4 regions of the Mixta calida genome follow, and region 4 is predicted to be linked to each of the others. Evidence: predicted binding sites of a transcription regulator. Region 4 holds the regulator's gene; each other region holds the start of a gene.

What was found. Region 4 encodes PurR, which represses purine synthesis genes. Its sites were predicted from a motif close to CANGCAAACGTTTGCNTG; they were not measured.
Region 1: purE (5-(carboxyamino)imidazole ribonucleotide mutase) is a predicted target of PurR. The motif match lies at 5,542-5,559, and genes of this name have one in related genera.
Region 2: galS (HTH-type transcriptional regulator GalS) is a predicted target of PurR. The motif match lies at 3,093-3,110, and genes of this name have one in related genera.
Region 3: C2E16_RS07625 (amino acid aminotransferase) is a predicted target of PurR. The motif match lies at 5,430-5,447, and genes of this name have one in related genera.

Annotation. Positions count from the first base shown of each region.
Region 1 is NZ_CP026378.1:1,288,280-1,295,888, forward strand. It holds gene C2E16_RS06025 (SDR family oxidoreductase) at 1-88, opposite strand, end outside; gene tesA (multifunctional acyl-CoA thioesterase I/protease I/lysophospholipase L1) at 117-743, opposite strand; gene ybbA (putative ABC transporter ATP-binding protein YbbA) at 711-1,397, shown strand; gene ybbP (putative ABC transporter permease subunit YbbP) at 1,394-3,802, shown strand; gene purK (5-(carboxyamino)imidazole ribonucleotide synthase) at 3,879-4,946, opposite strand; gene purE (5-(carboxyamino)imidazole ribonucleotide mutase) at 4,943-5,452, opposite strand; gene lpxH (UDP-2,3-diacylglucosamine diphosphatase) at 5,597-6,313, opposite strand; gene ppiB (peptidylprolyl isomerase B) at 6,313-6,807, opposite strand; gene cysS (cysteine--tRNA ligase) at 7,053-7,609, shown strand, end outside.
Region 2 is NZ_CP026378.1:2,936,032-2,943,640, reverse strand. It holds gene C2E16_RS14025 (YbfB/YjiJ family MFS transporter) at 1-1,084, shown strand, start outside; partial or broken gene folE (GTP cyclohydrolase I FolE) at 1,219-1,883, shown strand; gene yeiB (DUF418 domain-containing protein YeiB) at 1,912-3,066, shown strand; gene galS (HTH-type transcriptional regulator GalS) at 3,223-4,263, shown strand; gene mglB (galactose/glucose ABC transporter substrate-binding protein MglB) at 4,590-5,585, shown strand; gene mglA (galactose/methyl galactoside ABC transporter ATP-binding protein MglA) at 5,655-7,175, shown strand; gene mglC (galactose/methyl galactoside ABC transporter permease MglC) at 7,195-7,609, shown strand, end outside.
Region 3 is NZ_CP026378.1:1,617,680-1,625,288, forward strand. It holds gene mukB (chromosome partition protein MukB) at 1-750, shown strand, start outside; gene ldtD (L,D-transpeptidase) at 897-2,708, shown strand; gene C2E16_RS07615 (YcbK family protein) at 2,894-3,442, shown strand; gene C2E16_RS07620 (MBL fold metallo-hydrolase) at 3,489-4,118, shown strand; gene C2E16_RS07625 (amino acid aminotransferase) at 4,176-5,366, opposite strand; gene ompF (porin OmpF) at 5,554-6,729, opposite strand; gene asnS (asparagine--tRNA ligase) at 7,030-7,609, opposite strand, start outside.
Region 4 is NZ_CP026378.1:2,095,814-2,103,422, forward strand. It holds gene C2E16_RS09930 (riboflavin synthase) at 184-843, shown strand; gene cfa (cyclopropane fatty acyl phospholipid synthase) at 912-2,060, opposite strand; gene punC (purine nucleoside transporter PunC) at 2,364-3,548, opposite strand; gene punR (DNA-binding transcriptional activator PunR) at 3,660-4,595, shown strand; gene purR (HTH-type transcriptional repressor PurR) at 4,645-5,670, opposite strand; gene cydH (cytochrome bd-I oxidase subunit CydH) at 5,955-6,044, shown strand; gene C2E16_RS09960 (C40 family peptidase) at 6,105-6,926, opposite strand; gene C2E16_RS09965 (Grx4 family monothiol glutaredoxin) at 7,283-7,609, shown strand, end outside.

The sequences.
Region 1 (7,609 bases), 810 kb from region 4:
GCACGCGATAGCCGCGCATCAATAAATCGTTGGCTGCCGCCAGGCCGATGCCGCTGGAGCAGCCGGTGATTAACACGTTTTTTTGCATAACTTTACGTCTCTGGCTTCGTTGCCGTTCAGGACTCGTGTTTAACTAGTGGCGTCAGCGCCTTATCCATCAGCTCGGTAATAAAGTCCTGCGCATCGGGCGCCGGATGAATGCCGTCCTGCTGCATCCATTGGGGCTGAAGATAGACCTGTTCCATAAAAAAGGGCACCAGCGGCACATTGTACTGCTGAGCCAGTTTGGGATAGATATTGCTGAAAGCTTCGGTATAGCGGCGGCCATAGTTCGCCGGCAGACGAATCTGCATCAGCAGCGGTTCGGCGTTGGCGGCCTGCACCGTAGTGATAATTTTGCGCAAATCCTGTTCAATATTTTGCGGCGGGAAGCCGCGCAGCCCATCATTACCGCCCAGTTCGATCAATACCCAGCGCGGTTTGTGCTGCTGTAGCAGCGCCGGCAGACGCGCCAGGCCCTGCGCCGCCGTGTCGCCGCTGATGCTGCCGTTCACCACCTGCGGCTGCTGCCGCCACTTTTTATCCAGCAGCGCGGGCCAGGCTTCACCAGCGGACATGCGGTAGCCGGCGCTCAGGCTGTCGCCCAGCACCAGCAGGGTATCGGCTGACGCGACGCGCGCCAGCAACAGTAACAACAACAGGAAGGGATAATGCCAGCGGAAAACATTGTTGAAGTTCATCATCTTACTAAATCCGTCGGTGAAGGGGAGCATCAGCTGTTCATCCTTACCGGAGTTGACCTGGTTGTCAAACCAGGGGAGAGCATCGCCCTGATTGGCGAATCCGGCTCAGGCAAGTCGACGCTGCTGGGCATTCTGGCCGGGCTGGATGATGGCAGCAGCGGCGAGGTGCGTCTCTGCGGCCAGTCCCTGCCGCAGATGGATGAGGAGCAGCGCGCCGCATTGCGCGCGCGTCATGTCGGCTTTGTCTTTCAATCTTTTATGCTGGTGCCGACGCTGAGCGCGCTGGAAAATGTACAGCTTCCGGCGCTGCTGCGCGGTGAATCGGACCGGCTAAGCCGCGAGCAGGCGCAAAGTCTGCTGGCGCAGCTCGGCCTGGGCAAGCGGCTGCATCACCTGCCGACGCAGCTTTCCGGCGGCGAGCAGCAGCGCGTGGCGCTGGCGCGCGCCTTTAACGGGCGTCCCGACGTGCTGTTCGCCGATGAGCCGACCGGCAACCTCGATCGTCAAACCGGCGACCGCATCGCTGACCTGCTGTTTTCCATGAATCGCGACAGCGCCACCACGCTGATCCTCGTCACGCACGACGCGCAGCTGGCGGCGCGTTGCGATCGTCGGCTGCGCGTCCGCGACGGTAAGCTGTGGGAGGAAGCATGATCTGGCGTTGGTTCTGGCGCGAGTGGCGTTCGCCCTCGCTGCTGATCGTCTGGCTGGCGCTGACGTTGTCGGTCGCCTGCGTGCTGGCGCTGGGTACGCTCGGCGACCGCATGGAGAAAGGGCTGACCCAGCAGAGCCGCGAGTTTATGGCGGGCGACCGCACGCTGCGCAGCAGCCACAGCGCGCCGCAGGCGTGGCTGGAGCAGGCGCAACGGCAGGGGCTCCAGCTCTCCGCTCAGCTCACCTTTATGACCATGACCTTTGCGGGCGACAGCCCGCAGCTGGCGGCGATCAAGGCGGTAGACGCCAGCTATCCGATGTTCGGCAAGCTGCGCACCGAACCGCCGGGCCTGAAGCCTCAGCCGGGCAGCGTGCTGCTGGCGCCGCGGCTGATGGCGCTGCTGGCGGTGAAGCCCGGCGACGAACTGGAGGTCGGCGATGCTCGTCTGCGCATCGCCGGCGCGATTTTACAGGAGCCTGACGCCGGGTTTAATCCTTTTCAGACCGCGCCGCGCCTACTGATGAACCTGGCGGACGTGGAGAAAACCGGCGCGATTCAGCCCGGCAGCCGCGTAGCCTGGCGCTATAAGTTCGCTGGCGACGCCGAGGCGCTCAGCCGCTATGACCGCTGGATTACGCCGCAGCTGAAAAGCGATCAGCGCTGGCTCAGCGTCGAGAATTCCGAAGATGCGCTGGGCCGTTCGATGCAGCGCGCGCAGCAGTTCCTGCTGCTATCGGCGTTGCTGACGCTGCTGCTCTCGGTCGCGGCGGTCGCGGTGGCGATGAGCCACTACTGCCGCAGCCGTTACGACTTGGTGGCGGTGCTGAAGACGCTGGGCGCCGGTCGCGGCGCGCTGCGGCGGCTGATCGTCGGACAATGGTTCGCGGTGCTGCTGCTAGCCGCGCTGGCTGGCGGCGTGCTGGGCGCGGGGTTTGAGGCGCTGCTGCTGCGGATGCTGCGGCCGGTGTTGCCAGGCGAACTGCCGTCTGCCGGGGTCTGGCCCTGGATTTGGGCGCTGGGCGCGCTGTTTGTGATTTCGCTGCTGGTGGGGCTGCGTCCTTATCGGCTGCTGCTGGAGACCCAGCCGTTGCGCGTGCTGCGGCAGGACGCCATCGCGCCGGTCTGGCCGCTGCGTTACTATCTGCCTGTGATGGCGCTGGTGGTGGTTGCGCTGCTGGTACTGCTGGTGGGCAACAGCAAACTGCTCTGGGCGCTGCTGGGCGGCATTGTGCTGCTGGCGCTGCTTTTGGCCGCGCTGGGGTGGGGCGCGCTCTGGCTGCTGGGGCGTCTGACGCTGCGCAGGCTGGCGTTGCGGCTGGCGGTGAATCGCCTGCTGCGTCAGCCCTGGGCGACGCTGAGCCAGCTGGCCGCCTTTTCGCTCTCCTTTATGCTGTTGGCGCTGCTGCTGGTGCTGCGCGGCGATCTGCTTGAACGCTGGCAGCAACAGTTGCCCGCCGACAGCCCCAACTATTTTCTGCTGAATATCAGCCGCGACCAGGTGGCGGACGTGCAGCGTTTTCTGGTTCAGCGCGAGATTCATCCCGGCACCTTCTATCCCATCGCCAGGGTGCGCCTGACGGAGATTAACCATCAGAAGGTCGATCCGCGTCGCGACAGCGCGCTTAACCGCGAGTTGAATCTGACCACGCTGTCGCATCGGCCTGAGCATAATCCGATCGTGGCCGGCGAGTGGCCGCCGCGCGCTGGCGAGGTCTCTATGGAAGCGGAGCTGGCCGACCGGCTCGGCGTCAGGCTCGGTGATACGCTGACCTTTACCGGCGATACCCAACAGTTCAGCGCTAAAATCAGCAGCCTGCGTAAAGTGGATTGGGAAAGCCTGCGTCCCAACTTCTTCTTTATCTTTCCGCCGGGTGCGCTGGATGAACAACCGCAGACCTGGCTTACCAGCTTCCGTCTCGACGGGCATCCTGAAACGCTGGCGCAGCTTAACCGCGCCTTTCCGACGCTCAGCCTGCTCGATATCGGCGCGATGATGCGTCAGATCGGCCAGATACTGACGCAGGTCAGCCAGGCGCTGGAAATCATGGTAGTGCTGGTGACCGGTTGCGGCATTCTGCTGCTGCTGGCGCAGATACAGGTAGGGATGCGGCAACGACGCCAGGAGCTGGTGGTCTATCGCACACTGGGCGCGGGTAAAAAGCTGCTGCGCGCGACATTATGGTGCGAGTTTGCCCTACTGGGCGTGGTGGCTGGCGGCGCGGCGGCGCTGGGGGCGGAGGCGGCGCTGTGGGGATTGCAGCGCAAAGTGTTCGATTTTCCGTGGCAGCCGGATTACCGACTCTGGATAGTGTTGCCGCTGAGCGGCGCGCTGCTGCTTTCGCTGTGCGGCGGCTGGCTGGGCATTCGACTGTTGCGTGGCAAAGCGCTGTTCCGCAGCTTCTGATAAAAACGGCCCGCATGCGCGGGCCGTTGAGGTTCAAAAACGCTGGGGCTGGCTGTCTTCATGGACAGCGCACGCCTTACCCTAAAAGGCTCTGCGCCCAGGCGATGCCGCTGGCGTACTCCGGCGGCAGCATCGGCGTCAGCGCCGTCAGCGCGGCGGCGATACGCTGGCCGTCAGGATCGCTGAGGTTCAGGTGTCCCACCTTGCGACCCGGACGCACCTCTTTCTCATACCAGTGCAGATGCACCAGCGGCTCGCTTAGCCACTGCGGATTCACATCGGTGCCGATCAGATTGATCATCACCGACGGCGTGCTGACCACCGGCGTCGGCAGCGGCAGGTCGAGAATGGCGCGTAAATGCAGCTCAAACTGGCTGACGGACGCGCCGTTTTGCGTCCAGTGGCCGCTATTGTGTACGCGCGGCGCCAGCTCGTTAATCAACAGCCCCGCGGGCGTGACAAAGCACTCCATTGCCATGACGCCGACATAGTTCAGCTCATGCAGAATGGCGCTCAGCATTTGTTCCGCCTGCTGTTGCTGCGCCTTGTCCGGCTGCGGCAGCGCCACGCTGGTGCGCAGAATGCCTTCCTGATGCAGGTTGTGCGTCAGCGGATAGAACACCGTCGCGCCGTTATGTCCGCGCGCGCCGACCAGCGACACCTCGCCGGAAAAGTTGATGCCCTGTTCAACGATGCACTCCCCGTAGCACTCGTCCGGCAGCGCGGCGGTTTCCGCTGCGCGCAGACGCCACTGGCCGCGCCCGTCATAGCCGCCGGTGCGACGCTTCACGATCGCCAGTTCGCCCAGACGGGCGAAAACCTGCGGCCACTCCTGCGCAGAGGAGAGCAACTGCCAGGGCGCGGTCGCCAGGCCCAGCCGATCAAGTAGCTGCTTTTGGGTTAACCGATCGGCAAGCAGCGGAAAAATCTCGCGGTTCACAAACGCCGGATGGCGCGCCAGCTCACGCGTCAGGGCGGTTTCCGGCCAGCGTTCGATTTCAGCGGTGATCACGCTTTGCTGAATCGGCAGCGCTTCCGGCTCGGCGTCCAGCCCCACCGGATAGACGGCGATGCCCAGCGGTTCGCCCGCCTGACGCAGCATACGGCCCAACTGACCATTTCCTAATACGCAAACTGGCTTCATGCTTCCTCCCGCGGATCGGGATTATTCAATACGTCGTCGGTCTGCGCCTGACGCCAGGCGGCAAGGCGCGTCGCCAGTTCGCCGTCATGGATCGCCAGAATCTGTGCGGCCAGCAGGGCGGCGTTGGCGGCGCCCGCTTTGCCGATCGCCAGCGTGCCCACCGGGATGCCGCGCGGCATCTGTACGATGGAGTAGAGACTGTCGACGCCGCTCAGCGCGGCGCTCTGCACCGGCACGCCCAGCACCGGCACCAGCGTTTTCGCCGCCAGCATGCCCGGCAGGTGGGCCGCGCCGCCGGCGCCTGCGATAATCACCTGATAGCCTTTTTCCGCCGCGCCTTCGGCAAAGCTGAACAGCTTATCCGGCGTGCGGTGAGCGGAAACGATTTCAACATGGAAGGGAACGGCCAGAGCGGTAAGGATCTCCGCAGCGAACTGCATTGTGGCCCAGTCACTTTTGGAACCCATGACGATGGCGATGCGGGTCGGGGCGGCGTTAAGAGACATGCGGATCTGACTCCTGTGATTATGCAAAGGTCACCGGCGTGGTTGCCACGCGGTCGGGAAGGGCACAGAGAATAGCATGTCTCTTCGGCAAGGAAAACGGTTGCGTAGCCCGATAACGGGCGCTGAAGCGGGATCTTTTCCGCTTCAGAAAGGGAAGTGAATCAGGTTAATCGCCTGCGGGGTAACTTCAATCATCGAACCGGCGCTGTGCCAGGCGCCCAGCACCAGCCGCTCTGCGGGCTGGCCGTTCGCCGTCAGCGTATGGACCGCCGGACGATGGGTATGACCGTGGATCAACCACTGAACCTGATGGCGCTGCATCGCCTCGCTGACCGCCTGCGCATTGACATCCATAATTGCCGTGGACTTCTGGCTGTTGGCGTTTTTGCTGCCGTCGCGCATACGCAGCGCGATACGCTGACGCAGCCGCAGCGGCAGGGCGAGAAACAGCCTCTGCAGCCAGCGCTGATGCACCTTGCGGCGAAAGCGCTGATAGCCTTCATCGTCGGTGCAGAGCGTGTCGCCATGCATAATCAATATCGAACGACCATAGAGATTCAGCACCTGCTCCTCAGGCAGCAGCGTCATGCCGCTGGCGCGGGCGTAGCGCTGGCCGAGCAGAAAATCGCGGTTGCCGTGAATAAACCAGACCGGCAACGGCAGCGTGCGCAGCGCCGTCGCGATCTGCTGATGAAGCGGATTGGGATCGTCATCGCCGATCCAGGCTTCAAACAGGTCGCCGAGAATATAGAGCGCGTCGGCGGTTTGCGCTTCGCGCTGCAAAAAACGCAGAAAACCGGCAGTAATTGCCGGTTCTTTCTGGCACAGATGCAAATCTGCGATAAACAGCGTGCGTGACATTACTCGCTAACGATGACTTTCTGAATGATCACGTCTTCTTTTGGCACATCCTGATGCATGCCGCTGCGGCCGGTGGAAACGGCTTTGATCTTGTCGACCACGTCCATGCCTTCCACCACTTCAGCGAACACGCAGTAACCCCAGCCCTGCAGGCTTTCGTCACGGAAGTTGAGGAAGTCGTTGTCTGCAACGTTGATGAAGAACTGCGCGGTGGCGGAATGCGGAGCGGAAGTACGCGCCATCGCCAGCGTGCCGCGGGTATTTTTCAGACCGTTGTTAGCTTCGTTGCGGATTTCCGCTTTGGTCGCTTTCTGCTTCATGCCCGGCTCAAAGCCGCCGCCCTGAATCATAAAGCCATTGATCACACGGTGGAAAATGGTGTTGTCGTAGAAACCTTCACGGCAATAATCCAGGAAGTTCTGCACGGTCGCAGGCGCTTTGTCATCAAACGTTTTGATCACGATATCACCATGATTGGTCTGGAAAGTAACCATAATCTCGTCCTGTAAAGGTTGGAGTTCTTAAGATACTGCGCCCGCCTGCGCGGGCCAGTTTTAACAGACGCTTCTTATAACATAATTTCCGGGGCGGCGTCAGTAAGCGCAAAGGGGCTTTACAGGGACTCCCGGTGCGCTTTTGCCGCCGCGCGCCTGTGTCCTTTCTTGCATTGCGTAGCGCTTACGTGAAAAATAGACCCTCTTAGTTTCGTTTATCCGCACACGCTTATACGGAAAGTTCAATGCTGAAAATTTTTAATACCCTGACGCGCCAAAAAGAGGAATTTAAACCGATCCATGCCGGTGAAGTGGGCATGTACGTGTGCGGTATTACCGTTTATGACCTGAGCCATATCGGTCACGGCCGAACCTTCGTTGCCTTCGATATCGTGGCGCGTTACCTGCGTTACTGCGGCTATCAGCTGAAATATGTGCGCAATATCACCGATATTGACGACAAAATCATCAAGCGCGCCAATGAGAATAATGAAACGGTGGAAGCGCTGACCAACCGCATGATCGCCGAGATGCACGCCGACTTCAGCGCGCTGAATATTCTGCCGCCCGATCTGGAGCCGCGCGCTACCCGTCACATCAGCGAAATCATCGAGCTGGTGGAAAAACTGATCGCCCGTGGACACGCTTACGTGGCGAGCAACGGCGACGTGATGTTCGCCGTCGACAGCGATCCTGAATATGGCTGCCTCTCGCGCCAGGATCTGGAACAGTTGCAGGCGGGCGCGCGCGTGGAAGTCGCCGACGTCAAGCGTAACCCGATGGACTTCGTGCTGTGGAAAAT
Region 2 (7,609 bases), 840 kb from region 4:
GGCGATGGGTATCGGGCGCTTCGCCTTTACGCCGCAGGTACCGCTGATGATTGCCGATGGCCAGCTGACGCTCTCCAGCGCCAGCCTGGTAGCGGCGCTCAACTATCTTGGCTACCTGTGCGGATCGTTTGACGCGATGCGCGCGCGCCGTCATGTGGAACGGCGGCTGCACGCCGGGGTTTGGGGGGCGGTGGTGCTGACGTTGCTGTCGGCGTGGCTGAACGACGCCTGGCTGCACGGCGCGGCGCGTTTCATTATCGGCTGGGCCAGCGGCTGCGCGATGGTGCTGGTAGCGGCATGGAGCAACGAGCGTTTACAGCAGCTCGGCAGGCCGGGGCTGTCGGCGGCGGTTTTCGCCGGTCCGGGCATCGGCATTTTCCTCAGCGGCCTGCTGGCGGTGCTGCTGAACGGCTGGCAGGTCACGGCGGCGACCGCCTGGCTCGCCTATGGCGCGCTGGCGCTGTTACTCATTGCGCCGATTGCGGTGAATCTGCCGCGCCGCGGGGAGCTGCATCGGCCGGAAACCGCGCCCGCGCCGCTGGTGCTGGACGGCAATCTGAAGCGTCTGGTGCTGAGCTACAGCCTCGCCGGGTTCGGCTATATTCTGCCCGCCACCTTTCTTTCCCAGCTGGCGGCGACGCGTTTCCCGCACAGCCTGTTCGCGCAGTTCGTCTGGCCGGTTTTCGGCGGCGCGGCGGTGATCGGCATCGCGCTGGGCATTCTCACCCGCCGCTGGGCCGCCGCCCATCTGCGGCTGGCGGTGGCGCTGTGGGCGCAGGCGATCGGCGTATTTATCGGCGGCCTGCTGCCCGGCCTCGGCGGACTGGCGGCGGGCGCGCTGCTGACCGGCGGCGGCTTTCTCTGCGTGGTGCAACTGACGTTGCAGTATGGCCGCGAACTGGCGCCGCAGCATATGCGCTATCTGGCGGGGCTGCTGACCACCGGCTACGCCGTCGGCCAGCTGGCAGGGCCGCTGCTCTCCTGGCTTTCCAGCCTGTTATGGCACCGGCTGGAGCCGGCGCTGTTCGTGGCGGGCGCGGCGCTGCTGCTGGCTGGCGCGCTGGTCTGGCGCCGCGCCGCATGAAGGGATTTCAGGGCCGATTAAAGGGATTCACTGGATAAACGACCCGGAGTGCTTCAGAATACGCGCTCTGATTATTATCCCGACGACGACGCTGGCGCGATCGTCGGCTGTCACACCTGCTGGAGAAACATCACATGGCGACGTTAAGTCATGAAGCCGCTCTGGTTCACGATGCGTTGGTTGCGCGTGGACTGGAAACCCCGTTGCGTGCCCCCGTACGTGAAATGGATGACGAAACGCGTAAGACGCTGATTGCCGGTCATATGACCGAAATTATGCAGCTGCTCAATCTCGATTTAGACGATGACAGCCTGATGGAACCCCTCACCGCATCGCCAAAATGTATGTGAATGAGATCTTCTCCGGTCTGGACTACGCTAATTTCCCGAAAATCACCCTGATCGATAACAAGATGAAGGTGGATGAGATGGTGACGGTGCGCGACATTACGCTGACCAGCACCTGCGAACACCACTTCGTGATTATCGACGGCAAGGCGACCGTTGCTTATATCCCGAAAGATAAGGTGATCGGCCTGTCGAAAATCAATCGTATCGTGCAGTTCTTCGCTCAGCGCCCGCAGGTGCAGGAGCGTCTGACGCAGCAGGTGCTGATTGCGCTGCAAACGCTGCTCGGCACCAACAACGTGGCGGTCTCTATCGACGCCGTGCACTACTGCGTGAAGGCGCGCGGCATTCGCGACGCCAACAGCGCCACCACCACCACCTCGCTGGGCGGCCTGTTCAAGTCGAGCCAGAACACGCGTCAGGAATTTTTGCGCGCGGTGCGTCATAATTAATTCCCTTTGAAACGCGGCAGGAACCGGCATGCAACGAAATATCACGCTGGATTTTATTCGTGGTCTCGCCATTCTCGGTATCCTGCTGCTGAATATCAGCGGCTTCGGCCTGCCTTCCGCCGCCTACCTTAATCCCGCCTGGAACGGCGTCCCCTCGTTCAGCGACGCGCTGAGCTGGGCGCTGCTCGATCTGCTGGCGCAAAGCAAATTCCTCACGCTGTTTGCGCTGCTGTTCGGCGCCGGTCTGCAAATGCTGCTGCCGCGCGGCAAGCGCTGGTTGCAGGCGCGCCTGAGCTGGCTGGTGATCATCGGTTTTCTGCACGCCATCTTTCTGTGGGAAGGGGACATTCTGCTGGCCTACGGAATTATCGGACTGATCGCCTGGCGCATGATCCGCGACGTGCCCTCGACCCGTTCGCTGTTCAATACTGGCGTCATGCTCTACCTGGTCGGCGTCGGCGTGCTGCTGCTGTTCGGCCTGATCTCCGACCCGGCGCCGTCGCGCTCCTGGTTGCCCGGCGCGGCGGACATTCAGTATGAAACCTTCTGGAAGCTGAGCGGCGGCACGCTGGCGATTGAAAACCGTCTCGATCATCTTTCATCGATGCTGCTGGCGTTAGGCGCGCAGTATGGCTGGCAGCTGGCCGGGCTGATGCTGATGGGCGGGGCGCTGATGCGCAACGGCTGGCTGCAGGGCGCTTTCAGCCGTCGCCACTACCGGCGCACGGCGATGATTTTGCTGCCGCTGGGCTGGCTGATTCAGCTGCCAGGGACGCTGTTGCAGTGGCATCTCGACTGGGCGTTTCACTGGTCGGCCTTTTACCTGCAGGCGCCGCGCGATCTGGCCGCGCCCCTGACCAGCCTCGGCTACGCTGCGCTCTGCTTCGGTTTCTGGCCGCAGCTGGGCCGCCTGAAAATCACGCACGCCGTTTGCTGCGTCGGACGCATGGCGCTCACCAACTATCTGCTGCAATCCCTGATCTGTACGACGCTGTTCTATCGCTTCGGCCTGTTCCTGCATTTTGATCGTGTTCATCTGCTGTTGCTGGTGCCGCTGGTCTGGCTGGCGAACCTGCTGCTGTCGACGCTCTGGCTGCGCCGTTTCCGCCAGGGGCCGCTGGAGTGGCTGTGGCGCAGGCTGACCGCTTTCGCGGCGCAGGCGCCCGTGCGACGCGGACAATGACCGCCATCACAAATGTTAAAAAATTGTATGTAACCGTTTTCATGAGTGTGACCTGATTCACGTAGCCGCGTGCTCTTGCCTGCCAGAATAGCCGCCAGCAACTCCAGGCGGCAGGTGAAGCATGCAATTTATCTCTTCTCTTTCAGGTCATTCATCATGATTACCATTCGCGATGTCGCACGGCAGGCAGGCGTCTCCGTCGCGACGGTTTCCCGCGTGCTGAACAACAGCAACGCCGTGACGGCCGATACCCGCGATGCAGTGCTGTTGGCGGTAGGAGCGCTGGGCTATCGCCCTAACGCCAACGCGCAGGCGCTGGCGACGCAGGTCAGCGACACTATCGGCGTGGTGGTGATGGATGTCTCCGATCCCTTTTTCGGCGCGCTGGTGAAGGCGGTCGATACCGTGGCGCAGCGGGTGCAGAAGCATGTGCTGATCAGCAACTCCTGGCATCAGGAAGAAAAAGAGCGGCATGCGATCGAAGTGCTGATCCGGCAGCGCTGCAACGCGCTGGTGGTCCATTCCAAATCCCTGTCCGACGCTGAACTCGCCAGCTTTATGGATCAGGTGCCCGGCATGGTGTTGGTCAACCGCATTCTGCCAGGCTACGCGCATCGCTGCGTCGGTCTGGACAATATCACCGGCGCGACGATGGCGACGCGCATGCTGTTGCAGCAGGGGCATACGCGCATCGGCTATCTCGGCTCCAGCCATCCTATTGAAGATGAGGAGCAGCGCCGCGCTGGCTGGCTGCAGGCGCTGAACGAGCAGGGGATAGAACCGCCTGAGGTCTGGATCGGCAGCGGCGAGCCCGATATGCAAGGCGGCGAGGCGGCGATGGTGGAGCTGCTGGGACGCAACCTACAGTTGAGCGCCATTTTCACCTATAACGACAGCATGGCCGCCGGCGCGCTGACGGCGCTGAAGGATAACGGCATTCTGGTGCCGCAGCATTTCTCCGTGATCGGCTTTGATGATATTCCGATGTCACGTTACACCGACCCGCAGCTGACCACGGTGCGCTATCCTATTGTTTCAATGGCGAAACTGGCCACCGAGCTGGCGCTGAAAGGGGCGGCGGGCGAGCTGGATGTTTCCGCGCAGCACTGCTTTATGCCGACGCTGGTGCGCCGTCACTCCGTCGCCGCGCGGCAAAATGTGGCACCGGTCACTATTTCAACCGATTCCTCCATGTAACCGTTTTCAATCTGTGAGTAAATTCACAGTTAATTAACATCCAGCTCACTAAGATAGCAGCGTCTTAACGGCGCTGAAACATAATGTAACGGTCGATATGACTGGGTTGAAACCACCTCACGCGCGCCGTGCAATATTTTGTCATTACTTTCCAGGAAGCGTTACCGATTAAGGAAGTCAGGTTTTGTGTCAGCAATCCATCGGCTTTGGGTAACCTTTCGATAGCGACCCGCCTGAACCGATTTTTTCACTGAATGTCCGCTTTTCTTTACCCGACAGGGTGAAGGGACCGGACGTAGAACGACCCTGCAAAAACCGGAGATACTATGAATAAGAAGGTTTTCACCCTCACAGCCCTGGTTGCCAGCATGATGTTTGGCGCAACGGCGCACGCAGCAGATACCCGTATTGGCGTCACCATCTACAAGTATGACGATAACTTTATGTCGATGGTGCGTAAGGATATTGAAAAAGACGCGCAGGCCGCCGGCGGCGTGCAGCTGCTGATGAATGACTCGCAGAATGACCAGTCCAAGCAGAACGATCAGATCGACGTGCTGCTGGCGAAAGGGGTTAAAGCCCTGGCGATCAATTTGGTGGACCCGGCTGCGGCGGGCGTGGTGATCGACAAAGCGCGCAGCAATGACGTGCCGGTAGTGTTCTTCAACAAAGAGCCAAACGCGAAAGTGCTGGCCAGCTATGACAAAGCCTACTACGTCGGCACCGACTCCAAAGAGTCCGGCGTGATTCAGGGTCAGCTGATTGAGAAACACTGGAAAGCGACGCCAGCGTGGGATCTGAATAAAGATGGCCAGATTCAGTTCGTGCTGCTGAAAGGCGAACCGGGCCATCCCGATGCTGAAGCGCGCACCAAATATGTTATCGACACCCTGAACAAAGACGGCATCAAAACGCAGCAGCTGGCGATGGATACCGCGATGTGGGACACCGCGCAGGCGAAAGATAAGGTTGACGCCTGGCTCTCCGGCCCGAACGCCAACAAGATCGAAGTGGTGATCGCTAACAACGACGCGATGGCGATGGGCGCGGTAGAAGCGCTGAAGGCGCACAACAAAACGGCTATTCCGGTATTCGGCGTCGATGCGCTGCCGGAAGCGCTGGCGATGGTAAAATCGGGCGCAATGGCGGGCACCGTGCTGAATGACGGCGCTAACCAGGCGAAAGCCACCTTCGACCTGGCGAAAAACCTGGCCGACGGCAAACCGGCCGCTGACGGCACCAACTTCAAACTGGAAAATAAAATCGTACGTATTCCTTACGTCGCGGTAGATAAAGAGAACCTTTCTCAGTTCAGTAAATAAACCCTATTGGGCGCGGCACTTACCGCGCCCTTATTCGCCAGACGCAGACAATTTTCAGCCAGGTAAATTATGGCCAGTGAAAACACAACACAGCAGCATGAATTCTTGCTGGAGATGACTAATGTCAGTAAGTCATTTCCTGGCGTGAAGGCTTTGGATAATGTGAATCTGAAAGTCCGGCCGCATTCCGTTCACGCGCTTATGGGGGAGAATGGCGCGGGTAAATCGACGCTGCTGAAATGCCTGTTTGGTATTTACAGCAAAGATAGCGGAACAATTCTGTTTCAGGGGAAAGAGATTAATTTCACCAGCGCGAAAGAAGCGCTGGAAAATGGCGTATCAATGGTACATCAGGAATTAAACCTGGTGCTGCAACGTTCGGTCATGGATAACATGTGGCTGGGACGTTATCCGAAAAAAGGGCTGTTTGTCGATCACGATAAAATGTATCGCGACACCAAAGCCATTTTTGATGAGCTGGATATTGATATCGATCCGCGTGATAAGGTAGCGAATCTTTCCGTATCGCAAATGCAGATGGTGGAAATCGCTAAAGCCTTTTCCTACGACGCCAAAATTGTGATTATGGATGAGCCGACCTCCTCGCTGACGGAAAAAGAGGTGAATCATCTGTTCACCATTATCCGTAAGCTGAAAGATCGCGGCTGCGGCATTGTTTATATTTCGCATAAGATGGAAGAGATATTCCAGCTGTGCGATGAAATCACTATTCTGCGCGACGGCCAGTGGATCAGCACCCAGCCGCTGGAAGGGCTGGATATGGATAAGATCATCGCCATGATGGTTGGCCGTTCCCTTAACCAGCGCTTCCCGGATAAGACCAACGTGCCGGGCGAAGTGATCCTTGAGGTGCGCAACCTGACCTCGCTGCGTCAGCCTTCCATTCGCGACGTCTCTTTCGATCTGCATAAAGGGGAGATTCTCGGCATCGCCGGGCTGGTGGGCGCCAAGCGCACCGATATCGTGGAAACGCTGTTCGGCATCCGCGAAAAATCGGGCGGCACCATTAAGCTGCACGGTAAAGCGATTAATAATCACAGCGCCAATGAAGCGATTAATCACGGCTTTGCGCTGGTAACGGAAGAGCGCCGCTCGACCGGTATTTACGCCTATCTGGATATTGGCTTTAACTCGTTAATTTCCAATATTCGCCAGTATAAAAATAAGCTCGGCCTGCTGGATAACAGCCGAATGAAAAGCGATACCCAGTGGGTAATTGACGCCATGCGGGTAAAAACGCCGGGGCATCATACCGCTATCGGCTCGCTTTCCGGCGGCAACCAGCAGAAAGTGATTATCGGTCGCTGGCTGTTAACCCAGCCGGAAATATTAATGCTGGATGAACCAACGCGCGGCATTGACGTCGGCGCCAAGTTTGAAATTTACCAGCTTATTTCTGAACTGGCGAAGAAGGATAAGGGCATCATTATTATCTCTTCCGAAATGCCGGAGCTGCTGGGTATTACCGATCGCATCCTGGTAATGAGCAATGGCCTGGTCGCGGGCATCGTCGAAACAAAAACTACCACGCAAAACGAAATATTACGTTTAGCGTCGTTACACCTTTAATGATGTAAGGGTTGTTACCATGAAAGCTACAACGAAAAAGAATGCGCTGACCTGGTTGAAAGAGGGCGGCATCTATGTCGTATTGCTGGTGCTGCTGGCAATTATTATTTTCCAGGACCCGACCTTTCTCAGTTTAATGAACCTGAGTAATATTCTGACCCAGTCCTCGGTGCGTATTATTATCGCGCTGGGCGTCGCCGGGCTGATCGTGACCCAGGGCACCGACCTCTCCGCCGGGCGTCAGGTGGGCCTGGCGGCGGTGGTGGCCGCCACCATGCTGCAGGCGATGGACAACGCCAATAAAGTTTTCCCGCAGCTGGATACCGTGCCGATTCCGCTGGTGATCCTGACGGTGTGCGTCATCGGCGGCCTGATTGGTTTGCTGAACGGCATCATCATCGCCTACCTGAAAGTGACGCCCTTTATCACCACGC
Region 3 (7,609 bases), 480 kb from region 4:
AAAACTATTCAGCGCGAGCAGAACCGCATCCGTCAACTTAACCAGGGGCTGCAAAGCGTCAGCTTTGGTCAGGTCCGCAGCGTGCGGCTGAACGTCAATGTGCGCGAAAGCCACGCCACGCTGCTGGATGTGTTGTCGGAACAGCATGAGCAGCATCAGGATCTCTTCAACAGCAACCGACTGACCTTCTCGGAAGCGCTGGCGAAGCTGTGGCAGCGCCTGAATCCGCAGATTGATATGGGACAGCGCACGGCGCAAACCATCGGCGAGGAGCTGCTTGACTACCGTAACTATCTGGAAATGGAAGTCGAGGTCAACCGCGGTTCGGACGGCTGGCTGCGTGCGGAGAGCGGGGCGCTGTCAACCGGCGAGGCGATCGGTACCGGTATGTCGATTCTGGTAATGGTAGTGCAGAGCTGGGAAGAGGAGGCGCGTCGCCTGCGCGGTAAAGATATCAGCCCGTGTCGTCTGCTGTTCCTGGATGAAGCGGCGCGTCTGGATGCCAAGTCGATCGCTACGCTGTTTGAGCTTTGTGAACGTCTGGAGATGCAGCTGATTATCGCCGCGCCGGAAAATATCAGCCCGGAGAAAGGCACGACTTACAAACTGGTCCGTAAAGTCTTTAACAATACGGAACATGTTCATGTCGTCGGGCTACGCGGTTTTTCTGCCGATCCCATACCGGGCGCGGGTTTGCCGCAGACGCAGGTAGAACAGGGCCAGCGTGAGGATGAAAAAACGCAGGTTTGATATAGTAAAAGCATTGCGTGACGTTTAATCTAATCAACGGCATTTGCTCTTTGAGACAAATGCCGTTTTTCGTTTATATACTTATTATAATAATTAACAGGTTTGACGGTGTGTTAACCGTCGATAAAAACAGGCAGGGGGCAAGGATGTTGCTGGCAAAAAGTAATGCAGTAAAAAAAACAGCGCTGGCCTGTGCGGTCGCCATTAGCCTGCTACAGACGGTAACGGCCGAAGCGGCGATTATCACGGCCGTACCCGGCCAGATTGTTGGCGACACGATGAGCGCAGCCGCGGCGCAACAGAAAATGCTGGCCGCATTGCCGCAGGGCGTTAAACCTTTTTATACCGGAACGCTGGCCACCCTCTACGCTGCGCGCCAGATGCAGCCGCTCTGGCAGGACAGAGAGGGAGTACAGCAGTTCCAGCAGCAGCTGGCGGAAATGGCGCTCTCCGGCGTTCAGCCGCAGTTTACTCAGTGGGTACAGCAGTTAACTAATCCCGACATTACCGGTATGGCGCGCGATGTGATTTTATCGGACGCTATGCTCGGCTATTTGCAGTTTGTTTCCAGTGTGCCACAGCAGGGCGAGCAGTGGCTTTACAGTCGTGTGCCATACAAAATGGCGCTGCCGCCGATGTCCGTGACGAATCAGTGGATCTCAGCCGCTGACGCCGGTCATCTGTCAACCTTTGTTCGTTCGCTGGCACCGCAGCATCCGCAGTATGCGCGCATGCACAAGGCGCTGAAAACGCTACTGGCGGACACTCATCCCTGGCCGCAGCTCAAAGATAAGCAGACGCTTCGTCCAGGCCAAATCAGCGATGACGTGCCGGCGCTAAGAGAGATTTTACAGCGCACCGGTATGCTTACGCATAGCGATACGCCAGCGCCCAGCGATGATGCAGCGCCCGCTGACGCGCGCGCGCTAAATCATCACAGCCAGACGGCGGTCGTCAGCCCATCGGCGGCAAATGTTGCCGACCTGCCTGCCGCGACGCCGGAAAATCCCGGCAATGTCGCGGCGTCGCAGCCGGTAGCGAACAGCGATAATGTTTACAGCTCTGAGCTGACCGAAGCGGTAAAACGTTTTCAGCGCTGGCAGGGGCTGGACCCTGATGGCTCTGTCGGTCCGCGCACGCGTGAGTGGCTGAATGTGTCGCCGCAGCTGCGCGCCGCACTGCTGGCGTTGAACATCCAGCGGCTGCGTCTGCTGCCGGATGATATGCGTAACGGCATCATGGTGAATATTCCCAACTATTCGCTGGTCTACTATGCCGACGGCAATAAGATCCTCTCTTCGCGCGTTATCGTCGGGCGTCCCGATCGTAAAACGCCGTTGATGCGCAGCGCGTTGAATAACGTGGTGCTGAATCCGCCGTGGAATGTGCCTACGACGCTGGTGCGTCAGGATATTATTCCTAAGGTTAAGCGCGATCCCAGCTATCTCTACAAACATGGCTATACGCTGCTGTCGGGCTGGAGCAATGATGCAGAAGTTATCGACCCCAGCATGATTGACTGGAGTATGGTGTCGGCGTCAAATTTCCCGTACCGGCTGCGTCAGGCGCCGGGCGCGACTAACTCGCTCGGCCGCTTCAAGTTTAATATGCCCAGTTCTGATGCCATCTATCTGCATGACACGCCCAATCACGGTCTGTTTCAGAAGGATATTCGTGCGTTAAGTTCAGGCTGCGTGCGGGTGAATAAAGCGTCTGAATTGGCCAATCTGCTGTTGCAGGACGCAGGCTGGAACGACGCGCGTATTTCCAGCAGCCTGAAGCAGGGCGATACGCGCTATGTGCCTATTCGTCATCGCATCCCGGTTAATCTGTTTTATTTGACTGCCTGGGTTACTGATGATGGCGAGACACAGTTCCGAACAGATATTTACAATTATGATACTACGGCTCAGTCGGGCACCCGCATTCTCGCCCAGGCAGGCCAGCTGTTACTTTAGTCGTTGATTTTTTATTCTTTTCTCCGGCTCGCCTGCCTGCTCAGGCAGCCGGTTTCTTAATCCCTTCTCCTTTTATCTTCACATTCCTGTCCCTGGTACCTTGACGTTAATAAAAGTGGCGGTTATGGTGCGGGCTTGTGTACTTTTTGCACGCTTCGCTTTCTTTTTGTAGGTAAACGCATTTTATGGCTACTATTGATTCTCAACGTCGTAAGCTGCTGGTTTTTGGTGGTGCGGCAGCAGGGCTTGCGCTGCTTCCTGGCTCAGCTCTTGCCTCAGTTTCGACTTCTCGCCCCCGCATTCTGACGCTTAACAACCTTCATACTGGCGAAACGCTGAAAACGGAATTTTTTAACGGCAAAAGTTACGATAAAGATGAGCTGGCACGGTTAAACCATTTTTTCCGTGACTATCGGGCAAATAAAATTAAAAGTATCGACCCGAAATTGTTCGATCAGCTCTACCGCTTACAGGCGATGCTGGAAACCCGCAAACCGGTTCAGCTTATTTCGGGCTATCGCTCGCTTTCCACCAATAATATGCTGCGTGAAAAAGGCAGTGGCGTAGCTAAACACAGTTACCATACGCTTGGGCAGGCGATGGATTTTCATATCGAAGGCATTTCTCTGAGCAATGTGCGTAAAGCGGCGCTGAAAATGCGCGCGGGTGGTGTAGGATATTACCCCCGCAGCAACTTTGTGCATATTGATACCGGGCCGGTTAGGCACTGGTAACTGAGAGAAATTCCGCGGCGCTGCTGGCTGCGGATAATGGAGCATTATGGATTATCACATTATTCCCGTAACGGCGTTCGCGCAGAACTATTCATTAATCTGGTGTAGTGAAACGCGCGAGGCGGCGCTGGTGGATCCTGGCGGCGATGCGCAGCTGATTAAGCAGCAGGTAACAGCGCAGAATGTGACGGTAAAAGCGGTGCTGCTTACCCATGGCCATCTCGACCACGTTGGCGCGGCGGCAGAACTGGCCGCGCACTATAACGTATCGATTATTGGGCCGCAGAAGCAGGATGCTTTCTGGCTGGAGGCGCTGCCGGTACAGAGCCAAATGTTTGGGCTGGCGGAATGCGCGCCCCTGACGCCCGATCGTTGGCTGGAAGAAGGGGATAAGGTACAGGTAGGGCAGGCGACGCTGGACGTTTTACATTGTCCCGGCCATACGCCCGGACACATCGTCTTTTTTCATCGCGCGGGCCGTTTACTGATTTCCGGCGACGTTATTTTTAGCGGCGGCGTAGGGCGCACCGATTTCCCGCAGGGAGATCATCAGACGCTAATAGACTCGATTAAAAATAAACTGTTGCCGCTTGGCGATAATATTACTTTTATTCCTGGTCACGGGCCAATATCGACGCTGGGCCGTGAACGCATCAGTAATCCTTTCCTGAACTGATAACCGCAGAAAAGAAAAATGGGCCAGCAGAGGCCCATTTTTTACATTGTATAAAACTTAAAGCACAGCCACGATCGCTTCGCACAGCGCCGCCATATTATCCGGCGTCATACCCGCCACGTTAACACGTCCAGAATTTACCGCATAAACGCCAAACTCTTCGCGCAGGCGAACAACCTGATCTTTGTTCAGGCCGCTAAATGAGAACATGCCGTTCTGGCGAATGATAAAGCTGAAGTCGCGATTCGCGCCTTTCTCCTGCAATGTATTCACAAACAGCTGACGCATACGATGAATACGCTGACGCATATCGGTCAACTCCTGCTCCCAGATAGCGCGCAGCGTATCGTTGCCAAGAATAGTGGCGACAACGGCCGCGCCATGCGCCGGCGGGTTAGAGTAGTTCGCGCGGATGGTGTATTTCACCTGACTGAACGCGGTATCTGCAACGCTTTGATCGGCGGCAACCAGCGTCAGGGCGCCTACACGCTCATTGTAGAGGCCAAAGTTTTTGGAATAGGAGCTGGCGACGAGCAGTTCGCTGTGGCTGGCGGCAAAGATACGCAGGCCTTCCGCATCCTCTTCCAGACCGCGTGCAAAGCCCTGATAGGCGAAGTCGAACAGCGGCAGCCAGCCGCTCGCTTTGGACAGCTCCGCCAGCTGCGCCCACTGTTCAGATGTCGGATCAATGCCGGTTGGGTTGTGGCAGCAGCCGTGGAACAGCACTACGTCGCCTGCTTTAGCGCCGCGCAGGCTGGCCAGCATAGCGTCAAAGTCGAGCTGATGAGTCTCGGCGTCATAATAGTTATATTCGCAAACTTCGAGTCCTGCGGAGCTGAAGACGTTTTTATGGTTGGGCCAGCTTGGATTGCTGATCCAGACGCGTTTCGCTTCGGTTTGCGTCGCCAGGAAATCAGCCGCGACACGCAGCGCACCGGTGCCGCCAGGCGTCTGCGCCGTGCGGGCGCGTTTGCCGCTGATAATCGCGCTATTCTGGCCGAACAGCAGCGCCTGAGTACAGCGGGCGAAATCGGCCAGGCCATCAATGCTGAGATAATTTTTAGTGGTTTCGTTTTCCAGCAGATACTGCTCAGCTTTTTTGACGCTGGTTAATACCGGCGTCTGGCCGGTTTCATCTTTATAAACGCCGATGCCAAGATTTATTTTATTTGGGCGATCGTCGGCGCGGAAAAGATCGGCTAAGCCAAGAATAGGGTCGGCGGGTGCAGCACTAATATTTTCAAACATATGAGAGGTCCGTAAGCTTCAAGAAAAGCGAATGAGGCTTCAGGTTAACGCCAGAATGTTTAAATGCCAACCGTTTGCGAGAAAAAGAACGCGGGAAATATAAAGCTGAAAATAAGGAAACAAAAACGGGGCCAGAGGCCCCGTTTTTCGCTTTGGCGCAGAGTATTCGCTCTGCATCCATCGCCTCTTAGAACTGGTAAACCAGGCCCAGTGCTACGGTGTCGTCGGTATTCAGACCCAGCGGGTTGTTATCATCCAGCTGGTTGATACGGTAGTCAACGTAGGTAGACATATTTTTGTTGAAGTAGTAGGTCGCGCCCACATCAACATATTTAATCAGATCCGCATCGCCGACGCCTTCAATGTCTTTGCCTTTAGACTGAACGTAGGCGATAGACGGACGCAGGCCAAAGTCGAACTGGTACTGAGCAACAATCTCAAAGTTCTGTGCTTTATTTACGAAGCCGGACGTGGTGGCATTTTCGTAAGTTACACCGTTGTTGGCAACAAAAGTGCCAGAGCGAGAAACGCTGACAGGCGTTGCGTTACGGGTTTCACCATACATAGCCGCCAGATACAGGTTGTTGGCGTCATATTTAATGGCAGTAGCCCAAGACTCAGCTCGTTTACCCGCGCCTTCGCCAGTAACGTCGGTGGTACTGGTTACGTTTTCACCAGAATAGACAGTGCGTGCGCCAGCAGCCTGTACATCAGTACGGTCGCTGCTGCTATAACCAGCGGCGAAGCCTACGCCAATTGGCGTTTCGTAGCTGGTGGACACGCCCCAGCCGTCGCCATTCGCACGACGCGGATCGTCGTTACGTTCGTTTTTGCCCTGATACTGAACGGCAAAATTCCAGCCATCCACCAGGCCAAAGAAGTTGGTGTTACGGTAGGTCAGCAGACCGGTGCTACGACCGTTCATGAAGTTGTCGGAATAAGCAGAGTCGCCGCCGAATTCCGGCAGCATATCGGTCCAGCCCAGCGCGTCATATACTACGCCGTAGTTACGGCCATAATCGATTGAACCGAAGTCGCCGAATTTCAGACCGGCAAAGCCCAGACGGGTTTTGTTGCCATTCTGAGCGTCACTGCCGCCTTCAGAGTTATTAGCCTGGATGTTGTATTCCCACTGGCCGTAGCCGGTCAACTGATCGTTGATCTGGGTTTCGCCTTTGAAGCCGAAACGAACGTAAGTGTTATCACCGTCGTCGCCAGCGTAATCAGAGAAGTAGTGCAGACCGACAGCTTTACCATACAGATCCAGCTTATTGCCGTTTTTATTATAGATTTCCGCTGCATTTGCTGCACTGGCAGCTAACAGAGCAGGAATAACCACTGCCAGAATGTTGCGCTTCATCATTTTTTATTACCCTCATTGGAGTTATTTGGACACCTGCCACTGCCGTCAAGAATTATTTACAAATGCTTGATGAGAGTTTGGTGTCTTCCTGTGTCTGCTGGCATCTTTCCATTCACCGGCAGGTAATTCTACTCCGAAAATGCTACTAAACCCTAATAGTAGTTTCAATAGGAAAATATGTATTACAAAATGTAAAAATTGGGGAACTTTGTGAGATATCTCAAAATTTACAAAAATAAAAAAAGGCTGACAGAGTCAGCCTTCTTATATATATGAATTTCTTATATTTAATGTCAGATTTTAGAAACTGGCGTTGCGCGGCGTTCGTGGGAACGGGATAACATCTCTTACATTTTGTACGCCAGTGACATAGGCGATTAAACGTTCGAAACCTAAACCGAAACCGGAGTGAGGAACGGTGCCGTAGCGACGCAGGTCGCGATACCACCAGTAATCTTCTTTGTTCAGGCCCATTTCATTGAGACGCTGATCCAGCACGTCGAGACGCTCTTCACGCTGCGAACCGCCGATAATCTCCCCGATACCCGGCGCCAGCACATCCATCGCCGCCACAGTTTTACCGTCGTCGTTAAGGCGCATATAAAAAGCCTTAATGTCTTTCGGATAGTTTTTCACTACCACCGGCGCTTTGAAATGTTTTTCCGCCAGGTAGCGCTCATGCTCGGAAGAGAGGTCAATGCCCCATTCAACCGCGTTTTCGAATGCCTGACCGCTGGCGAGCAGAATGTCGATAGCGTCGGTGTAATCCACGCGGGCGAAATCGGCGGTAACAAATTTTTCCAGGCGGCTGACCGCTTCTTTGTCTACGCGCTCGGCGAAGAACGCCATATCATCGGCGCGCTCGTCCAGCACCGCTTTA
Region 4 (7,609 bases):
CCTGACGGGCAGGATAATAAAGAGTAGAAGAGACGCTTGTTGCTGGCGAAAGATCATAGCGGCAACGCGGCCGCAAAGAAACCGCATTTTATAGCTCCCCACCGCGGGCTCTTCATCTGTTAGCTTGCCTGGTCTGCAACGGAGAGTATGTTAATATCAGCAAAAACAGACTGAGGCTAACTTATGTTTACCGGAATTGTGCAGGGCACCGCAGAAGTGGTCGCCATTGAAGAGAAAACCAACTTTCGCACCCATATCGTTAAAATGCCGCCAGCGTTATTGCCGGGCCTGGAGCTGGGCGCATCGGTGGCGCATAACGGCTGCTGCCTGACCGTAACGGAAATTAACGGCGACCGCGTCAGTTTCGATCTGGTAAAAGAGACGCTGCGCATTACTAATCTTGGCGATTTGCAGCCGGGCGACGTGGTGAATATTGAACGCGCGGCGAAATTCAGCGATGAAATCGGCGGACATTTAATGTCCGGCCATATTATGACCACCGCGGAGATCTGTAAGATAATAAACGCGGAAAATAACCGTGAAATCTGGTTTAAGCCGCAGGACAGCTCGCTGTTGAAATATATCCTGCATAAAGGTTTTATCGGCATTGACGGCATCAGCCTGACCGTCGGCGACGTGACGAAAACCAAATTCTGCGTACATTTAATTCCCGAAACGCTGGCGCGCACTACGCTCGGCGCGAAAAAGCTGGGACATCGCGTCAATATTGAGATCGATCCGCATACCCAGGCGATTGTCGATACCGTTGAACGCGTACTGGCGCAGCGCGAAGCGGCCCAGGCTGCGAGTAGGGCTGACGACGCCACCGACGCGGACGCGTAACGCCAGACGAAAAAAAAAACAGGCAATCGGATTGCCTGTTTTTTTATGCATTGCGCAGAGGCTGGCAATTAGTGCGGCACGCGCAGGCCGCCTTCCACGCCACGGCTAAAGACCACCTGCCAGAGCTGAATATCGCGCGCGCGGAAGGCCCCGGCACAGGCGTTCAGATAATAGGTGAACATACGCTTAAAGCGCTCGCCATATTTCGCTTCCAGCTGCGGCCAGGCCTGTAGAAAACGCTCATACCACGCCATCAGCGTCGTATCGTAATCGGCGCCGAAATTGTGCCAGTCTTCCATAATAAAGTGAGGTTCGCTGGCTACGGCGATATGGCGCACCGACGGCAGGCAGCCGTTGGGGAAAATATATTTATCGATCCAGGGATCGACGTTCATATCGGTTTTTATCGCGCCGATGGTATGCAGCAGGAACAGGCCGTCAGGCTTGAGGTTGCGGTCGACCACGTCGAAATAGGTGGCGTAGTTTTTAGGGCCGACGTGCTCGAACATGCCTACCGAAACGATACGGTCATACTGATCGTTCAGGTCGCGGTAATCCTGCAACAAAATATTGACGTCCAGCCCTTCGCAGCGCTGCTGCGCCATTTTTTGCTGTTCCGCGGAGATGGTGACGCCATCCACCGTTACGCCGTAATGACGTGCGGCGAACTCCGCAAGGCCGCCCCAACCGCAGCCGATATCAAGCAGACGCATACCCGGCTTCAGCTGCAGCTTTTCGCAAATCATTTTTAGCTTAGCCTGTTGCGCGTCTTCCAGCGTGCCTGCTTCTTTCCAATAGGCGCAGGAATATTGCATGAAGGGATCAAGCATAAGCGAAAAAAGATCGTTGCCTAAATCGTAATGCTCTTTGCCTACCATCCAGGCGCGTTTTTTTGACTGCAGATTAGTCAGACGCGCGGCGGCGATGCGTAAAGTATCTTTGAAATGATGAGGGAGCTGTTGATCCAGTTTGTGCTTCAGCACGCGATGAAAAAACATATCAAGCCGGTCGCATTCCCACCAGCCATCCATGTAACTCTCGCCCAGACCGAGGGATCCCTCCTGTAAGACGCGTTTAAAAAAGTCAGGGTTTTTCACCTGAATATCCCAGGGGCGATTGCCATTGACTTCGATATCAGCCACTTCCAACATCTCATGGGCGATACGATACCAATGGTTTTCCTCCAGGTTCACTTCTTCTATGCACGATGAACTCATAGCTTCTCCATCACCTGTGTGATACGAACCTGAGAAACAGAATAGTCAATTTCTACAGGGTTGTGAGAAATCTCACGGAAAACCGTGTGCCAGATATCCGACGTTTAACAGAGGATTGAAACTGAATGAACAGGCCGGTCAGACGGGCCCGTAATAAAGCGGACCGACCCGACCGGAAAAACGCACTGGTTATTATAAGTAACTGCCTTGCAAGGAGTATATGCTCACGGCAGGGAATATACAACGGCTAACAGTTAGTGTGCTAACCAATCACTGCGCGCGGTGGCGCACAGGTGTATGCGTTCAGGCCGCGTTTTCTGATTCCGTCTGCGCCTCGCGCGTCAGCTGCAGAAAATAGCCCAGCACGGCAAGCAGTACGGTAAACAGCATCACTGCGCTGGTGGTCAGCAACGGATGGCTGAGCCAGCCGGAAACGGCCAGGCTGGCGAAAAAGCAGAGGCCCAGTTGCAGGCAGTTCTGCAGCGCGGCGGCCTTGCCGGTATCCTGCGGGAACGGCAGCAGCGCGTTCGCCACCACAATAGGGTAAATGGCGCCGTTGGCCAGCGCCATGCCGCAGAACGGCGCCAGCAGGCCCCACAGCGTCGCTTTTCCGCTCATCGCCACCATAAACAGCGACACGACGCTGATTGCATAGAAGATCAGCAGCGCAGGCAACAGCGTCCTGCCGCTGCGACGCTGCAACGCGGTGCGACAGCCGAATCCGCCCGCCAGAAAAGCGACGGTTTGCGGCATATAGCTCAGGCCAATATCCGCCGGACTTAAACCGAGATCGTGCAGGATAAAGGGTGAGCCGGTCAGCCAGGCGAAAAAGCTGGCGGAGCAGGCGGCATAGATCAGTACGTTGCCGCCGTAGACGCGCGAGGTCAGCATGGTGAAAAAGCCGGCGCGCGGACGCGAATCGTGCGCGGCCGCCGCCGGCGCTTTTTTCAGCCTGGCTGTAGCGAACAGTAGTGGCAGGGTCACCAGCAGCAGCGTCAGGAAAATAGCCCGCCATGAAAAGTGGCTCAGCACCCAGGCGCCCAGCAACGGCGCCAGCGCCGGAGAAAGCGCGACCAGCGGCATAATGGTGGCGAACACGCGGTTAGCCTGCGCGCCGCGATAGCGATCGACCACCAGCGCCTGCCAGCTTACCGTGGCGGAACAGACGCCCACCGCCTGGATAAAGCGCAAGGTCAACATCTGCCAGGTCTCATTCGCCCACAGCATGCCCGCACAGCCGAGGGCAAACAGCGCCAGGCCGAACAGCAGGACCGGCTTACGGCCGAAGCGGTCGGAAAGGGGGCCCCATATCAGCTGCGCGCAGGCGAAGCCGCCAAGAAATACCGTCAGGCTGGCGCTGATGACGCCTGCGGAGGTGTGGAAGCTTTCCTGCATGGCGGTGAACGCCGGCAGATACATATCAGTGGCGAGAAAACCCAGCGTACTGAGCAGCGCCAGATAAAGCATAAATCCTTTTGAACCAGACATCTCTTTCTCATTAATTAGCAGGTGAACAGACGGCGCGAGGGTAAAGGATGTTTTTCTGAATGTGAAACGCTAAAATTTGCCGGTTGATTTCAAAATTTTTGCAGGCAAAAAATGTGGTCAGAACATGCCCTTGAAGTGGTCGACGCCGTCGCCCGCACCGGCAGCTTTTCCGCTGCCGCCGCGGAGCTGCATCGCGTGCCTTCCGCCATCAGCTATACCGTGCGCCAGCTGGAGTCCTGGCTGGCGGTGCCGCTGTTTGAACGTCGTCATCGCGATGTGGTATTAACCGAGGCGGGCGAGCTTTTTATTCGTGAAGGCCGCGCTGTTATCAAAAAAATGCTCGCCACGCGTCGGCAGTGTCAGCAGGTGGCGAACGGCTGGCGCGGCCAGCTGAGCATCGCCGTCGATCGCATTGTAAAACCGCAGCGCACGCGTCAGCTGGTGCTCGATTTTTATCGCCATTTTCCCGATATGGAACTGTTAATCACCCCGGAGGTGTTTAACGGCGTCTGGGACGCGCTGGCGGACGGGCGTGTCGATGTGGCAATCGGCGCGACGCAGGCTATCCCCGTCGGCGGCCGCTTCGCCTTCCGTGATATGGGCGCGCTCAACTGGCGCTGCGTGGTTAACGCCAGCCATCCGCTGGCCGCAGCGACCGGCGGCCTGCAGGATGATGATATCCGTCCCTGGCCTTCACTGGTGCTGGAGGATACCTCGCGCGCGCTGCCGCGCCGCACCACCTGGACACTGGATAATCAGCGACGGCTGGTGGTGCCTGACTGGGAGAGCGCTTTCGACTGCCTGCGCGCCGGTCTCTGCGTTGGCATGGTGCCCGGCCATTTCGCCGCGCCGCTGCTGGCGACGCAGGAACTGACGGAGTTGCCGCTGCCGGTGCCTTTTCCCGACAGCCACTGCTGCGTCAGCTGGTCGGAACAGAGCGGTTCGCCGGCGCTGAGCTGGCTGCTGGATTATCTGGGCGATACGGAGACGCTGAATCGGGAGTGGCTGCGTGAGGAAGAGAGCACTCAGGATAGCGCATTATCCTGAGCGGCAAGGCAAAGGTCGCGGCAGGGATAAGCCGCGATGACGTAAAGCATTAACGACGATAGTCGCGGAACGGGCCGTCAGCCACCGAGCGGCGTTCAATAAGCGTCGGATGCACCTCAATCGTTTGCGATTCTTCGCGCTTATTGATAATGCGATCCAGCAGCATATCGAAGGCGGTTTCGCCTAGTTGCTCTTTCGGCTGATGAACGGTTGTCAGCGCTGGCGTAAAATAGCGCGCGTTGCGCACGTTATCATAACCGATCACCGAAATATCCTGCGGCACGCGCAGGCCCATCTCATCCGCCGCACAAATAGCGCCCATCGCCATAATGTCGCCGCCGCAGAAGACGGCGGTAGGGCGTTGCTTCTGCGCCAGGATCTGCTGCATGGCGCGGTAGCCCGACTCCGGCTCGAAATCGCCCTGCACGATCCACTCTTCGCGCACCGGTATATTCGCCTCGTTCAGCGCCTTCATAAAGCCGGCAAGACGGCCGCCGCCGGTGTTGCGCTCCATCTGTCCGGGAATCACGCCGATATCGCGATGGCCGCGTTCAATCAGATAGCGGCCTGCGATGTAGCCGCCTTCAAAAGCGTTATCCAGCACGGTATCGGTAAAGTCGCCGCGCGACTCGCCCCAGTCCATCACCACCATCGGGATATTGCGGTTCTCCTCAAGCATCTTCAGCAGCGCTTCAGGATATTCAGAACACATTACCAGCAGACCGTCGACGCGCTTTTGCGCCATCATCGACAGATATGCCTGCTGCTTTTGCAGATCGTTATGGGCGTTGCCCAGAATCAGGGTATAGCCGCGGGCGAAGCAGCGCGTTTCCACCGCTTCGATGATTTCCGCAAAATAGGGCGCTTCGCTGGAGGTCGCCAGCAGGCCGATCGACTTGGTGTGGTTCACCTTCAGGCTGCGCGCGACCGCGCTGGGCGAATAGTGTAGTTCTTTGATGGCCGCCCACACCGCCTCGCGCGTCTCTTCCGCGACAAAGCGGGTTTTATTGATGACGTGTGACACCGTCGTCGTAGACACGCCGGCACGCTTCGCGACATCTTTGATTGTTGCCATTAAAAAGATACTCCTGCGCTTATCATAAGGGTTTGATAAGGCTAATGTTAAACGTTTGCGTCCTCGCGGCCTGCTTCAGCGTGCTTATCCATTGTCATTGTGCTGGCTGAGATACGTCTGGCAGGCGGGACGTCTTTAAAAAAGGGCCAACAGCGACGGTTTGCCGGTGTTGCGCAACGCAAGGCGGGGATTCTATCAAGCTGACGCAAAGAAAACGAGATTTTTACCGGTGAGTATGGGAAAATCTATACCGTTATTGTTTGTGTGGTTAAAGGAGAGGCCGGGTGAGCACCGATTTAAAGCTGTCGTTAAGCACCACTGTCGCAGCATTGCTGATGATCATCGCTTTCAGCTTAACCGCTGTCATGCATTGATCGGATGATGCGTATAAAAAAAGCCTGTCGCAAGACAGGCTTTTTTGTTGCGCAACGCGCTTAGCGGATGGTTTTTGGCGTCATTACGCGACGCGCGCCGACATAATGGCGCTCCCAGTAATCATCGCTGAGCTGGCTGATTTGAATATCTTTACCGGTGCGCGGCGACTGAATAAAACGACCGTTGCCAAGATAAACGCCAACGTGATCGGCGGCGCCGCGGTTATTAATGCGGAAAAAGACCAGATCGCCTTTTTCCAGCGACTGACGGTTGACCGGCGCGGCGTCACGCAAGTGATACATCTCATTGGCGGTGCGGGGAATTTTAAATTTCACCACATCCTTATAGGCGTACCAGACCAGACCGCTGCAGTCGAAGCCGGTGTGAGGCGAGGTGCCGCCCCACAGGTAAGGTTTGCCCAGCTGACCCATCAGCTTGTTCATCGCCGTTTCACGCGCTTTCTGATAACGCTCGCGGTGCGCCTTACTCATTTCGAGCGGGCCACGGGCCTTGGTCTGCTTTTTATCGCCGCGCTGATGGCCATAGCGCGCCTTCGCCGTCCTGGCCATACTTTTTTTCTTTGCGCTGTTCTCTTTTGCCGTTTTAACCGGTGAGCGGCCTTTTTTCGTGGTTAACGCTGGGGATACCGCGACGGTTGCCGTTTTGCCTTTCTTTTTGACTTTGCTTTTTTCCGCCGTCGCCGTACGCGTTTTTTTACTGGTGGTTTTTAAGGGGCGACGCTTGCGCCGTTCATCTTCACGGGCGCTTTTCTTATCAATCTTATGCTGACTGGCCTTAACCGGCGCCTGCGGAGAGGCCTGCGCAACGTTAAAGAACAGCTGAGCAAAAGCCAGCATAAAAAGCGTAATCAATAAACGCATAGTGTGGTTACAGTAATAGCGCGATAACGGCGCGAAGTTGATCCTATTTCTGCCATAAGGCAGACCCCTGAAGGCCGATTCTAATCTAACTTTTTCCGAAAAGATAAAGCCTTTTGCAATTGAATGGCCTTTAATTGCATAAAGATGTAAAAATAAACCGAAACAGGCGCTTATCTCGACAGAATTATTACTATTTATTAATCGCCGGGCGTAATGATGAAGAAGCGGACGTTATTTTATCAGCAGCATTTGGCATAATGCGCTAAATCATTTATCCCTACAGAAAATGTCGTTTTCAGTGACCCGCTACAGTCGCTACAATCAATAGACACGAAGCAAGCTATTTAAGGAAGGCAATTATGAGTACTGTTGAAAAAATTCAGCGCCAGATCGCAGAAAACCCGATCCTGCTGTACATGAAAGGCTCGCCGAAGCTGCCAAGCTGTGGTTTTTCTGCTCAGACGGTTCAGGCTCTCTCTGCCTGCGGCGAGCGCTTCGCCTATGTGGATATCCTGCAAAACCCGGATATCCGCGCTGAACTGCCTAAATATGCCAACTGGCCGACCTTCCCGCAGTTGTGGGTGGATGGCGAACTGGTCGGCGGCTGCGATATCGTTGTCGAAATGTTCCAGCGCGGCGAGCTGCAAACGCTGATCAAAGAGACGGCGGAAAAATATAAAGCG